DNA from 2 places in the Halomonas sp. McD50-4 genome. Region 1 is predicted to be linked to the other one. Evidence: predicted binding sites of a transcription regulator. Region 1 holds the regulator's gene; the other holds the start of a gene.
What was found. Region 1 encodes FliA, which starts transcription of late flagellar genes. Its sites were predicted from a motif close to CTAAAGTTNNNNNNNNNNCNGCCGATA; they were not measured.
Positions count from the first base shown of each region.

Region 2: the regulator FliA is predicted to act here: its motif matches at 6,129-6,155, upstream of MHM85_RS07715 (flagellin).

Region 1 covers NZ_JAKRFG010000011.1:100,655-108,077, forward strand. Annotated here, with positions in the region: gene MHM85_RS13830 (sensor domain-containing diguanylate cyclase) at 1-1,713, opposite strand, end outside; gene MHM85_RS13835 (OmpA family protein) at 1,737-2,408, opposite strand; gene MHM85_RS13840 (MotA/TolQ/ExbB proton channel family protein) at 2,413-3,228, opposite strand; gene MHM85_RS13845 (RNA polymerase sigma factor FliA) at 3,262-3,969, opposite strand; gene MHM85_RS13850 (flagellar protein FlhE) at 3,996-4,388, opposite strand; gene MHM85_RS13855 (hypothetical protein) at 4,504-5,100, opposite strand; gene flhF (flagellar biosynthesis protein FlhF) at 5,097-7,292, opposite strand; gene flhA (flagellar biosynthesis protein FlhA) at 7,311-7,423, opposite strand, start outside.
Region 2 covers NZ_JAKRFG010000005.1:39,025-46,447, forward strand. Annotated here, with positions in the region: gene MHM85_RS07675 (amino acid ABC transporter ATP-binding protein) at 1-75, opposite strand, end outside; gene MHM85_RS07680 (amino acid ABC transporter permease) at 72-740, opposite strand; gene MHM85_RS07685 (amino acid ABC transporter substrate-binding protein) at 810-1,577, opposite strand; gene MHM85_RS07690 (hypothetical protein) at 1,697-2,200, opposite strand; gene MHM85_RS07695 (hypothetical protein) at 2,197-2,436, opposite strand; gene MHM85_RS07700 (hypothetical protein) at 2,565-3,164, opposite strand; gene MHM85_RS07705 (hypothetical protein) at 3,266-3,463, opposite strand; gene MHM85_RS07710 (hypothetical protein) at 3,471-3,824, opposite strand; gene MHM85_RS07715 (flagellin) at 4,003-6,057, opposite strand; gene fliD (flagellar filament capping protein FliD) at 6,293-7,423, opposite strand, start outside.

The sequences.
Region 1 (7,423 bases):
CAGGCGCGCCAGCGATACCAGCACGTCGTCGCCCACGCTGTGTCCGTGGGTATCGTTGATCTGCTTGAAGTGATCCACATCGAATAGCAGCAGCGCAAAGGCAGCGCCGTACCGTTTGGCCGCGACCAGTTCGGCATCGATGGCCTGTTCGATACGGTAGCGGTTCCACACCTGGGTGAGCGGATCGAAGTGGGCGAGCTGCTCCAAGCGCTGATTAGCAGCGGCAAGCGCCTTACGCTCACGCTCTAAATGCATGTTCAGCGTGCTGATCTCGTAAGCGGAGATCGCCAGCGTCAGGTCTTCTCCCAGGTCCATCACCGCCAGGCGCTCGACGCGCTGCCACGCCTCGCTTTTGCCCACTACCTCTTCGCACCAGGCCGCCGACGGCGCCACCATCACCGGGGGTAGCGGTGCCGAGGTCGGTTGCATCGCCCAGTAAAGCGTTTCTACCTGCTCGGGGCGAAAGAAGATCAGCCAGCCGCGCTGAGCCACGCTCATGGGCAGCGGCACGGCCAGAATGCCACATTGGTCTGGCATGTTCAGGGATTCGGTCAAGGGCTCGCTGGCCACGCCACGGGTACACCAAGGCCCGCTGTGTCGATGCGCTTTGTCGAGCCGTTTGACGAACTGAGCGACGACTGCGGCGTCGGGCGTATGACCGTCCGCGTAAACGCTGCCTTTCAGCCACAGTGCAACACCGTGGGCGCGAAACAGCGAGCACCATGTCTCCGCTTGGGCTGACAACAACTCGATGGGGCTTTGCGGCTCGACACGGGCATTCGTCGAGAGCACCAAACTATCTTGTACGCGCTGAAGATAGCGGGCCTCTTGTCGAGCCCTGAGTAGCAAAAGCCGCTGGGTCGCCATCTGGACGAGGGTGCGAACGGCATCGCGGACTGGCGGCGACACCGGATGAGGCGCTGCCGAGTGGCAGAACAGCAAGCCCCACAGCCCGGTGTCGCCCTGCATGGCCAGGCTCATCGCACCGCGTACGCCCAACCGTTGCAAGTAGCGCTGACGCTCCGGCGCGGGGGCACGTAAAAAGCAGTGGCGCAAATCGACGCTCTCGCCCTCTGGCGTACACGGCAGCGGCGGTTCTGCATGGGCGCTGGCGTCATGAATCAAACGGATCGGATGGCGCTCGTAGGTGCGGCGCAGCGTGATCGGAAAGTCACTGGCAGGAAAGCGTTGGCCCAGCAGCGCAGGCAGGTGCCCGCCTTGCGCTTCGGCGACGATCAGCCCGTGCCAATCGCTGTCGAAATGACAGACCGAGACGCGATCATGACCGGTGAGCTGTTGCACGGCGGTCACTAAATAATCCAGCAGTTCTTCTTGATGGGTCGCTTCGGCTAGACGCATCAAGCGCTCGTTGACGGTCCCCAGCAGGCGTCGTTTGCCCAGCGGGCTGAGGGGCTCGATTTCGACCACCACGTGGCGATGCGTGCGATAAGCGTGAACCTGCAGGCGCGTAGTGTCATGTAGCCGACGGAAGGCCAGCGGGCTCGCTAACCGCTGGCGTCCATGCAGCTCTTGGCGCAATCGCTGGCTCAACCGCTTGCCCAGCACGGTGGCGGGGGAAATCGCACGGAGCTCGGTGTCTGCCAATCCCAGCAGTTTGGTTAGGTTGCGACTGACCGCCTGAATGCGCCGACTCTCACCGTCGAGCACCATGACGGCGCCAAACGATTGTAGTAGCGAGTGATGCTTCGACACGCAGATAGCCTCGAGATAGTGCTTTACCCCTCGACCTGCTGCCTCAGCAGCAGTTCAACGCGCCGGTTGGCTGCTCGCCCTTCCGAGGTAGCGTTACTTTCCATGGGTTGGGTGTCGGCATAACCGACCGCCCGCATACGTGAAATGGCAATGCCTTGCCGCTCTAATTGGCGCACGACCGCAATGGCACGGCCTACTGAGAGCTCCCAGTTCGATGGAAACCTCGGCGTCGAGATAGGCACGTTATCGGTATGACCTTCAACGGAGATTTGCCCATCGAAAGTCGCCAGCACGGAAGAGAGTCGTTCTAACACATCTTGCCCTTGGGGCGTTAGCACATCGTTGCCGCTGGGAAACAAAAGGCTGTCGTCGATGCGCAGCGTCACGCCCTCTTGACCTTGCGAGACGCTTACACCGGGAATGTCGAGTCCCGCCATATGAGGTTGCAACCCTTCATGGCGTGGCTGAATACCCGTGGCCAAGCTAGCGAGCGGCAGTGAGGTCACGGCGCTGGCGACGCTCAGGGCCTCGTGGCTCTGCCCTTCGCCGCCGCTCGGCGGCGCCAAGGCTAGCAGCAGAACGAACAGCGTGATGAGCAGTGTGAGTACGTCCAAGTAGCTGGTTAGCCAGCTCTCGTCACTCTCACCCACTGCAGCGGGCAGCTCCAGGGCATGCCGTGAGTCGCGGTCAAGCATGGCGCTACCCTTTCAATGCGGAGCCAACGTCGGGGCGGGGTTTGACGTTGGCGTCCCGGATCTCATCGTGGTAGTTCGCTACGAAGGAGTTGAGCGTCTCTTCAATGAACGATGGCAAGCGGCGCTTGGTGATCAATGAAATCCCTTCGAGCACCATGTTCATGGTAATCAACCGCTCCTCGGTGCGCCGCTCCAGCTTGACGGCAATGGGCTTGAACACGAGGTTGGCCAGCAAGATACCGTAGAAGGTGGTCAGCAGTGCTACCGCCATGCGGGGGCCGATGACCTGAAGGTCTCCGGCATCCATGACTTCGAGCATGTTGACCAGCCCCACTAACGTGCCGATCATGCCGAAAGCGGGCGCGTAGGTCGCCATGGTGCGAAAAATTTGCGCTTCGGCGTGTTCGCGGGCTTTCAAGCGGGCGATACGCCAGCGCAGCATGTCGAAAATCTCATCCTCTTTGGTATTGGCGATCACAAGTTGAATACCGGTTCGTAGAAACGGGTTGCGGGTGTGCTCGAGCTCCCGTTCGACGGCCCGCACGTCACCTTTGAACCAGAGCCGCGACATGGACACCAGCTCGTTGATGTCGTCCCGCACATAGGTATTCTCACGGCGGAACACCAAGCCCACCAAACGCACCACTCGCAGCACTTCTTTCAACGGATAGCTGATGAAGGTCGCCGCCAGCGTACCGGTGATGACGATGGCCAGTCCCGGCACATTGATAAAACTTTCGGGCGACTCTGCAGTAAAGAACAGCACGCTTACCAGCAGCAACATGCTGGCAAAGATACCGATCAACGTAGATGGGTTCATCAACGGCTCCTCGCCGAGTAGGGTGAGTGGGTATTAGGATTCATCGTGATCGCGTAAACGCGCGCGCAGACGGCTCACCGCCTGACTGTGTAGCTGGGAGACCCGCGATTCGGTGACGCCCAGCACCGCGCCGACCTCTTTAAGGTTCATCTCTTCTTGGTAATAGAGCGCCATCAGCAGCTTTTCACGCTCGGGTAATGCCTCGATGGCCTCGATCAAGGTGTGTCGCTGCTGCTCATCAAGCAATTGGTCAAACGGCCGATGCTGGGCATCGTCACCCGCCGGCTCACCGCCATCGGCGACCAGCTCTTCGAACGGCAGCAGTTGACCACTGTTGGTGTCATTCAACAGCTGCTGGTACTCGCTCAGGGGCATCTCCAGCTCGCGGGCAATTTCACCCTCTTCAGGGGGGCGGCCCAACTGCTGCTCCAAGCGGCGTACCGCATCGTCCACTGCCCGCGCCGAACGACGTACGCTGCGCGGCAGCCAGTCGCGAGTGCGCAGCTCGTCCATCATGGCACCGCGAATCCGCTGGCTGGCGAACGTCGCGAACGTGGCACCCTGGGCAGCATCGAAGCGTCCCAGCGCCTCTAATAGCCCCACCATGCCTGCCTGGATCAGATCATCTAGCTCAATACTTGCGGGCAATCTTACCTGCAGCGTTAAGGCCTGACGTCGCACCAGTGGCATGTATTGGGTCAACAGCTCACTTTGTTTGATCCTGCCTTGTGCTGTATACATCCTCGTGCCTCGCGGCTGAACGGCCTTTACCGATAATTCACTATCACCTGTAGCCCCTGCACCCTCACTGGCCGCTGGCCCGGCGACAGTGCAAACCGAAAGTGCAGCGGCGCATTTGCCAACATGCCTTCCAGCGCAGTGGTACTGCCGCGCATGCCCGACAGTGCCACGCAGCGCTCAGGGTGACACAACCAAGCGTTGACGGGGTGACTCGGTGGGGTTTCGAACCGCCACTGCACGCGCGTTAGCGTCGCTCCTCCCAGCGGGATGCCTGCTGGTGGCGAAATGGCCTGGCTCTGACTGGTGCGGTCGCTCATGGCGACCAACACGCCAGGCACGTCTCGGCTCCAGCTACCCGTTGCCGCCTCGACGCTAACGACCCACATGATGGTTGCCAGCATCGCTGCGTAGGGGCTCACCCTTTTCACTGTTAACAACTTTACGGCTTTTATCAACGTCTGTCGGGCAAATAGCCTCATACGCGGGCCCTCTATTCGGCGTAGGTCGCTAACGACAGCAAGCCGATCATCTGTCTCAACGTGCAAGCAACAAAAGCTCGATATCCAAATAGTAAGCGGCGGCGTCACGCAAGTTCTCCAGCAGCCCCTGACGCGGCAGGTGCGGTTCATGGAGTGCCAGCAGGCGTCGCGGACCGCCATGCTCTCGCACTTTTCGAAGCACACGGTACATGCTGGCAAAGCCATCGGCATCGCTAGTGACCCATAGCGCCCATCGTGCATGCTCCTTCGCCAGCATGGCCAGCGACGGCGTATCGGCCATGACGACCTGAATCTGCCAATCCTGCGGGTCGCCCGCCCACTGACGCCCCAACGCCGACCACTGCCCCAAACGTCCACGCACTTTATCGACTTGTGCGGCGCCGGTATGCGGTAGCCCTATCACCACCAGCGGTTTCTGAGGGCGCGGTGGCGTCACCGTCGCCGGTTCAGTGGCGGCAGCGACAGTGGGCGCCAGAGCGTCTTGGGTATGCACCGCCGCCTCTTCAGTACTGACCGGCGAGGCAGGAGCGGCGGACGCATGGGTATCTTGTGGTTCGTCCTGTGCGGCTCGCTGCTGACGCTGTAGATCGGCCCATTTCCGCAGGCCCGCCGCTTGATCCTGGCCGCTCATATCAGGTCCTCGCGACTGACGCTACCGAGCTGGCGAATGGCATCGCGTGCCATCAACACGTGCACCAAGGCGTCGAGTAGCGCCGTATCGCGGCGTTTACGCTGACTGCCCAGCAGGCGCAACAGGTCGGCTCGCAACGCTTGCACCGCGTCGTCATCGGCCAAATCCAAGTGACTGGCTACAGCGGCGGCGCCGCTGGCCATGAGCAGGCGTAGCTCGCTGCTCACCTCGCCGCCATCCGCCTCTTTTAGCTGCTGCCAGGCACGCTTGGTCAACGCGGATAGCCCATCACTCTGTAACTGAATGACCAGTAGCGATACAACGTCGCTGCCTAGACGCGCGGGAGTTAGCCAGTAGCGGCGCACGACACGCTTGCTGCTTTCTGGATCGCACACGTCGCCCACCCAGGCCAGCACCGCGTTGCCGGTGGCATCGTGGGCCTCCACGTAGGCTGTCGACAGCTGCATGCGTTGACCACGAAAACGAATGGCAACACGGTGGGTGAGCGTACTCTCTTGAAACAGCGTGCGCAGGGTATGACGCTCGCCCTGGCAGTGTACACGCTGACCGGCGTTGACGGCGCTGACCCAGGTCAAGCGCTGGTCGTTAAGCCATGCCAGCGCGTCGGACTCCGGCAGGGTAGGCAGCAGATGAACGGCGATGTCTGCCGCGCAGCCCGCCAATCGTGGTTGCCACCCAGCAGGTTGGCGATGCTGCAAACGCGTCAGTGCCAACCATGCCCCTTGATCGTCGAGCGCCACGTCCGGCATCGACCAGTCACAGTTGCGCTCGTTGCGCCTGGGCGACCATACGACGCCCATGGCATCGTGGGTCGCTTCCGCGCCAGCCAGCAGCGTGTCTAAACGCTGATCCTGCACCACGCTGGGCAGCGCAGCGATGTCCCAGGCGGCCTCCAAACGGTGAAAATCGGCGACCCGTTGGCGCAGCCGAGTCAGTACCGACGTCAGCCGGCGCCCCTGGCCTAGCACATCCCGCGACCAGCGCGGCAGGCTCGGCGCGCTGGCCGGGCCGCCTTGATCCATCGAAGCGCTCGAACTGGCCGAGAGCGCTTGGTCGATCAGGCCAGAAGGCGTGGCCACGGCCATGTCTTCCGGCACCTGCTGGCCGTGTGATCCAAACAGTACGCGCATGCCGTGGCGCATTACGATATCCAGAACGGGCGCCAGTCGCCCGGCCTCGTCCTGCTTGGTGATGATGCAGTCGTCGAGCTCGGCCCCTGCGGCCCGCGCTGCCTGACGGTAGCGCAACACCACCTCTTCCAGGGTCTCTGGCTGGCTGGCCGCATTGAGCAATAGCACCAGCCGTACGGTCGACTGTCCGCCCTGCAAGTGCGCAATCTGCTCGATCACGCGCTGATCTCGTTGGCTCATCCCAACGGTATCGATGATGACCCACTGTTTGCCTTGCAATCGGCCGACCAGCTCGTCGATAGGCTGTTCTGCGTCGAGCGCGTACATCGGCGTATCCAACAGTCGGGCGTAGATGCGTAGCTGCTCGTGGGCACCGATGCGGAAGCTATCAGTGGTCACGAGCGCCACCGGACGAGTGCCATGGCGCATGACGAAACGCGCCGCCAGTTTGGCCGTGGTCGTGGTTTTACCGACCCCAGTAGGCCCTACCAGCGCCACGATGCCGGTTTGATCGAAAAAGCGATCTTCGTGCGCCAGCACCTTCAGCCGCGCTATGAGCTGTTCGCGCAGCCAAGCGCTGGCAGCGTCATGGCCGCCTTCCTGGGTCAATAACTCCTCGGGCAGCGCTTCGAGCACCTCATGGCTGAGTTCGGCGCTAAAGCCCACCCGCACCAGCATGGCTAGCAGATATTCATACGTCGTTTGAGTGCCGCGCGGCGACTCCACCATCGGCTGACGGCGAGAGAGCAGCTCGCGCATGTCCTGCATTTCTCGGAGCAGGCGCTCGCTCATTGCCTCCAGCGGATCTGGCTGTGTCGGCAGTGAGAAAGCCGCGGCGGGCGCCGGGGCGTCTCGCGATACTTCTGAAGGCTCTGCGGGTGACGGATCGAACTGGTCGACCGCGTCGTCGGCCATGGCCAGAATTTCAACGCCGCCTTCGGTGCGGCGATTAGCGACGATCAAGGCATCGTCACCCAGTATTTCGCGCACTTGGCGCATGACATCGCGACTATTGGCTCCGACAAAACGTCTCACGCTCATGGTTCACCTGTTACCAATTTAGCGGCCACCGACCAGGGTGGTCACGCGCAGGGTGCGGTCGTCGGGAATTTCTGCCTGGGACATCACCACCAAGTGGCGCATCCGGCGGCGTAGGAAGCGCGATAGCACCG
Region 2 (7,423 bases), on a different contig from region 1:
CTCGAGGTGTAAATCGACATGACTGAAGACCGGCTGCTGTCCAAACTGCTTGCTGACAGATTCAAGCGTGATCATCGCTGGTACGCCTTGTTCAAATACGTTTCCAGTCGGCGCTGGCCCCAAGAGAGTGCTTCCACCACGACCCAGTAGATGATCGCCACCAACAGGAAGGCTTCCAGATACAAAAAGCTGCCCGATGCCTCTTTCTGGGTGGCGCCCATCAGCTCCGTCACGCCGAGCGTAAAGGCCAGCGAGGTCGCCTTGATCATATCGATGAAGTAGTTCATCAGCGTGGGCGTGGCCACGCGGGTGGCTTGCGGCAGGATAATCCGCCGCATCAGCTGCGGCTGGGTCATACCTATCGAGAGCGCCGCTTCGGTTTGGCTACGGTCGATACCCACGATGGCCGCACGAATGGATTCCGCCATATACGCCGAAAAGTGCAGCGTCAGGCCCAATACCGCTGCGGTCACGCCATTAATGGAAATCAGCGCATCGATGAGCTGGGGCAGACCGTAGTAGAACAGAAATAGTTGCACCAACAGGGGCGTGCCGCGAAAAAACGAAATGAACAGCAGCGCGGCGCCGTTCAATACGGGAATCTTCAACACCCGCACGACCGCCAACAAGCAGGCAATGACTAATGCAAATACCATGGCGATGCTCGCCATCTGCAGCGTCAGCGGTAAATAACTCAGCAGGACCGGCAACAGGCCCCACATATACTCCACATTTAGCATCGTCGTATCGCTTATCAACAAAACGGCCGTGGTCATGCCACGGCCGCCATCATCAGAGGTTCGCCGAGCTTATGGCGTCGTGATGTCAGTATCGAACCATTTCTGGGAGATTTCACCCAGCGTGCCGTTTTCACGCAGTTCAGACAGCGCAGCGTCGACGCGGTCGCGCTGCGCCCGCCCCTCCTCGTCGTCACGGAACGGCAGCGCGTTTTCGATGGTGGTGAACGGTTGACCTGCCAAGGCGAGCGGCAAACCACGCTCACTAATGACCTGGCTGGCACTCACTCGATCCATCACGAAGGCATCGACACGGCCCAGCGCGACATCCTGCTCCACATTGGATTCGTAGGTGCGGATATCGATCTCGTCGGCGTTCGGCTGCTCACGCAGCAGCTGCTCGTAGTTAGAGCCTAGGTTCACCGACACGCTTTTGCCGGACAAATCGTCGACGCCTTCGATGGTGTCGTTACCGGCACGTACGACCACTTGGGCACCGTCGTATACATAAGGCGCGGTAAAGGCATACTTGGCTTTGCGCTCATCGGTGATAGTGATTTGGTTGGCAATGGTATCGATGCGACCCGATTCCAGCATGCCCGCCAAGCCCGAGAAGCTCGCGGTCACGAATTCGATCTCGTCGCCGGTGATCTCCCCTACTGCATTCATCACATCGACTTCGAAACCCTTCAGCTCATCTTGCTCGACATAGGTGAACGGGAAGTAGCCACCCGACATACCGACACGCAGCGTGTCAGCCTGGGCAGCCATGGATGCCCATCCCGCAACGCCCAAGGAGAGCGCCATCACAGTCTTTTTCAAACGGCTTACGTTCATCATACGGTTTTCCTCATCGGGCCTTAGGCCCCTCTTAGAGACAGGGGCACTGGCGTCGGGGTGCCCGTCACCAGCGCAATGCCGACAAGATACCAGCAAAAAAGAAATAATAAACCGCCTGCTTATGATTTTTTGGAACTAGCCATATCCCAAGTTGACTGCACCGACTCGCCGCCCAGGCCGACGACCTGCTCTAACTGCTCATAGGCATGACGAAGCCACACCTTCATACGTTGGCGCTCGGCAATGTTCATCAGGCGGCGGTCGTTGGCCACCGCCCAGAAGCTACTGTTATTGAAATCGATTTTTTGGGTGAGCTTGGCATGCAGTCTTGGAAGCTCGATGAGCGCAACCCCTTGGTCAAGAGCTTGCGTATAGGTATCTGACTGCAGAAAGCGCTCGAAATGTTCGCCGCGGCCTTTGTTCTGCACCACCACGATGTCGACGGGTTGCGATGCGTAGCGCGCCAACACCTGAGACAGCAGCGTCACCGTATCGGCGCCATCGTCCATCACGTGCCACCACACGACTTGCATACCCAACTCATCGAGCAGGCCGAACACATCGGTTTCATCGATCCAGCGATTGATGGGCTGGGCCGATTGCGCAGCCAAGTCGATGATCAAATCGCGATCGGGTGCTCCTCGACCGCCGAGAGCATGCCGTCCAGGCTGTCGTCGTCGCCTACCACCACCGGCGAGGCGTACTCCTGATAAAAGCGTGAAAACGTACCGTGGGAGGCGTCGCAATCAAAGCCCAAAAACGGCCGTTCGTGATCGATGTAGTACTGCGCCAACACCCGCGCCGCCATCGACTTGCCCACCCCGCCCTTCTCACCGCCAATAAAGTGAACCTTACCCATCCGTGTCTCTCCGCCGTCGGGCCCGATGCCCTGTTGGGAATTTAGCAGGAAAGTGATGGGCAGGGGGAAATCATCGTAATGAAATGACCTTTGCCCCATAGCAGGGAAGTGAGGCAAACATATAAGCGTTATACTCTCGCCTGCCCTTGAATGACTGCATGAAAGCCTGCCGGGGTAATCGGCTGCTGTTCGGCATCCACCACCGTGCCCCCTAAGCGCGCCAGCTTTTTAGATAGCGATACCAATTTCGCCAGCTGAAGTTTGCTAGGTGTCAGTATACGGCTGTTTTTAACAATTTTAATGCTCACCCCCTTAATTGGCGGGTGGCTCGCTTGTGATTGGGTTAAGGGGGGAAGCTGACCAGCGCCTACAGCGTTTTCGATGACGATCGGCGTACGCGAGGAATCCCCTGTCAAGGCAAAGGTCTTGCTGCGCTGTTCGTATACCGCGCCTGCGGATGATAGCGTCACGCCTAGGCGGTCATTCAACGCGGGGGAGGGGGCTTCAAACAGCACCTGAACTTCCCAAGCGGCGCTCTGTTGATTGAGTAACACCGGTGCTGACTGGGGAGACAGCGAATCATTGGAAACGACAGCTGCACCCTGGGCAACAGGCACGCCCCCCGCCCTTCCACGTACCAGAAATAGATATAGTGCTACACACCCGCAAGTAACACTTAGCCAAATCGCACCAATCGCCAGCACCAATAAAAGGGTTTGCGTGTCCATTGCCCATATCTCATGTTGTTAGCCAAGCAAAGCTTTATTTTTATGCATGAAACATTAGCCTAGGACAGAAAATTTGCAAGCTAACTATCTGTTACGTTGTGTCACTCTTTGTTGAGCATTTGAATCGTATGTTCGCGCTGCTGGTTAACCGCTTTTCCCAAAATAGTCAGTAACTGGTCGTAATCTTCTGGCTGGGTTTGGTCTAATCCGTGCTGCTCTACCTTTTCAATCAGCAACCGCGTTTCTTGAATAAGAGCATCTAGCTTCAGTATGACGTTTTCGTGGTCTTGGGAGGTCATTAATTGGTCAGCCGCGCTGCTGTAACTGTTGCACACGCTGATAGAGCTGATGGGCATTTTCAATCGCCGTGGCTTCAAAGGCGTCTAGACTCAGCAACACGTCTTGTCGCGGGTCCTTCATAACCCTGTCTAGCTCTTTGTGGTAGCGCGTCAGCAAATGTTCAAGATTCATACGAATCATGGTCAGCTCTAGCTGAAATTCTGCTTGTAGCTTGGTATAGCGTTCAATTTGAGCAGGCACTTTGCTTGAATTGATAATGGCACCGATGGTTTTCTGAACCTGATGTTCCACAGCTCTTAACCTAGGGACAAGCTCATTCATCACGTATGAAGCGGAAATAGTTGCGGCGTATGATTTCACGGTACTCCTACTAACATCAGTATATAAAAGGCTTACCATCTTATTCGCAAAGCAAGCGAGTCTATCGAAAAATTAACCCTATAAAACGATGCCATACCAATATTTTCAGCATCATTAAAAACAGGGCCTTGCGGCCCCGTTGTTTATTACTGCGTTAGCCTTTCGGCCAAGCTTCAGATTAACCCAGCAGAGACAGAACGTTCTGTGGGATCTGATTGGCCTGGGCTAGCACGGACGTGCCGGCCTGTTGCAGGATCTGCGCGCGGGTCATGTTAGCCACTTCTACCGCGTAGTCAGCGTCTTCGATACGTGAACGGGCAGCAGAGAGGTTAGTCTCCGTGGTGCTTAGGTTTTCGATAGACGATTCCAGACGGTTCTGAATCGCACCGAGATCAGAACGTAGCGCGTCAACGGTAGAAAGGGCACCGTCTAGTTCGCTCAATGAAGAACGTTCACGCTCAGTGGTTTCATCAGTGGTGAACGCACCCTCGGCATCCTGGTAAATGCGCTGACCAGAATCATTGGTAATGTTGCCGTTTTCTTGGGCGAAATAGCTAACGTCAGAAGTATCGGCGTCTGTTAAGCCGTCAGAGCCAACATAAACCGTACCTGTTGCGATTGCATCAGTTCCTGTGCCACCACTAAAGCTGGTGCCTGTCACAGCACCTGCTGCAACTGTAAAATCAATATTTTGTTCGGCTGCAGCATCGCCTGTATTAATAGTTAATGTGTACGTACCATCATCAGCTGCAAGTAAAGCATCACGCACACCTGCCTCAGTAGTCGTTAATCCAGTTGCTGCCACTTCGCGGCCATTACCAGAATAAGACTCACCAACATTAACATTGGCGCCGCCGGTGCCTTGAGCAGTGATTGAAACGCTACCACTAAAGGCAGAAACATTCTCAACTAAATTAGTGGCTGTAGCAGCAGTTCCGCTGTTATCAGTTGAAAGGTTGCCGTTGGCATCAAAGAAAAGCGCACTTGAAGTAGTAGTGTCGTTGGTAGTATGCAGACTGCCATCAGCTCTTAGGAACGCAGTAGTGGTCGTTCCATCGATAGTTACTGAAAGCTCAGCAGCTTCGCCTGTTGCATTGCCACCAGCTTCAGCTGTCAAGTCTGCAGCTACTGTAGCGACATCAGAAGAACTACCATCACTCAAGGTCAAATCTGAAAAATTGGCACCTGTTGTATAGGTTGCACCATCATCGATAGCGATACTATCACCTGAACGAGCTGCCAAAGAAGCTGACAGGTTATCAATGGTTGCAGCAGGCGGAGTACCAGAGCCGTTTTCAGTGAGGTTTCCAGTAGCGTCCAGATACAATACATTTCCGCTTGCAGAGGAAGTGATAGCACCATCGCTTGCAATGGTGATATCTGTGCTTTCTCCACCAATGGTTACTGTTGCAGTCTTCGTTTCGCCTAATGCGGGCTGCATTGCACTAGCGATCGCGTCTGCAGGTGTATCTGCGTAGGTAGCTCCAAATGAGAAAGAGCCATCTGCTTGCTTGGTGTAAGCAGTACTGACGCCCCCATCGGTGATAGAAATGCTATCACCAGCAACTGCAGAGCCTAGTACGTCAGTCGTCACTGCCACGCTATTATCAGTGGATAGAATATATTCGTTAGTAGTGCCGACTTGAGCCGCACCAGCAAGCGTTAGATCATCAAGCGTAGCAGCTTCATTAGCGACTTCACCAGCGCCTGTTACATTGAAACCTTCCAGACCTAGGGTTTTCGCATTAATTTCTTTCAGGGCAACTTCGATTACTTCGCCATCATTAGCGCCAACCTGAATTTTCAGACCATTATCAGACTGGAGTACTTTCGTGCCGTTAAAATCGGTTTCGCTAGAGATACGATTGATTTCACCAAGACGCTGATTGATTTCGTTTTGGATGGAATCCAAATCGTCCTGACTGTTGGTGCCGTTTTCAGCCTGTACTGCCAGCTCACGGATACGCTGTAAGTTATCGTTGACTTGATTCAGTGCGCCTTCAGCGGTTTGGGCAACAGAAATACCGTCGTTGGCATTACGCTGCGCCTGTGCCAGACCAGTGATCTGCGAAGACATGCGGTTGGCAATAGCTTGGCCAGCGGCATCGTCTTTGGCGCTATTGATACGCAGGCCAGAGCTCAGACGCTCCATAGACGTCTGTAACGCGTTTTGTGACTTGGACAGGTTCTGCTGACCAATCATGGAGGTAATGTTGGTATTGATCACTGACATGGTGATTCTCCTTGCGTGTGAACTGGCCGTCAGGCCCGCTTTTCGGCGACATGGTGCGCCGTTGTATTAATTAACGGCTATGGGAGGAGAGTCTTTAGCGAGACTGGCAAAAAATAATGTAATGTTTGGTAACTGAGCGATATCGATAGCAGGTTGGAGCCACCTTCGACGCTGCCTCTTACCTCAGAAGTAAAAAGCCCCCTTGTGAAGGAGGCTGGCGGGCAATTGGTAGCGGCTATTTCTTACGACCTAGCTGATAATCCAACGCGTCGAATTGCTGGGTGAGATAGCTGCTCATGCTGTTCATTTGCGCAATCATACTGTCCAACTGGCCGAACTGGGTGCGGTAGCGGCTGATGGTGCGTTCGATGGTCACTTCCATACGCTCAAAACGCTCGTCTAGGCTTTTCACGCGGTTTTCAGCACCGCTAATGGCCAGCTTGACTACCCCGTTGTTACCGAGCATTTGCTCTACGGTGGTAGTGAGTTTCCCTGCCATCCCGTTCGCGGTTTTATCACCTGCAAAAAAATCGCTCAGCGCTTGCGGGCTGTTAGCTACCAGCTCACTAATCTTAACGTCATCCACTTGCAACTTACCATCACGCTGCAAAGTGATGCCTAACTGGTTCAAGGTGCCTAGCTCGCCACCTTCCATACCGCCCGTTAGCACACTGCGCAAGCGGCCTTCAATCGTTCGCACAGTGTTATCGCCTACTAGTTCACCGGCGGTGTCAGCATCGCCGCTGAAGCTGGTGAGTTTGCCGATGGTGCCTTTTAAATCGTTAAACGCTTTTACAAAGCCGTTTATGGCTTCGCGCTGCTTTAGCGTGTCGCGCTCGATGTTGATGGTGCTGGTCGCCGTTTCGCCATCGGCAATGCTGAGTTCGGCTAGATTCAGCGTGACTCCTTGAATGGCCCCTTCTATTTGGTTGTTAGCACTGCTAATGGAAATACCGTTGACCGTCAGTGCTGCATCTTCGCCAGCACGCTTGGTGGCGGTATCTTCACCAAAAGGGCCTGCTACCGTTACCGCCGGGTCTTGACTGGTATCGACAAAGCTAAAGCTGGCAATAGAAGCATCCGCACCGGTGTTTTTAGAGCTGAGCGCCAGCCGGTAGCCTTGGCCATCGTTGATGATGGTGGCGTTAACGCCTGCATCTTTATTGGCGTTGATGGCATCGCGTATCGCCGAGAGGCTGCTGCCGGGGGCGATATCAATATCGACAGAGTCTCCACCGCCAAACCCCAGCCGTATGGCCGTTGCGCCTTGCAGGTCTAGCGCGGTGTCTCGGTCAGTCACACGGGTTGAGGCCAGGGTGCCAGAAGTGGCTAACTGCGATACCTCTACCCGGTAGCTACCGGGCAG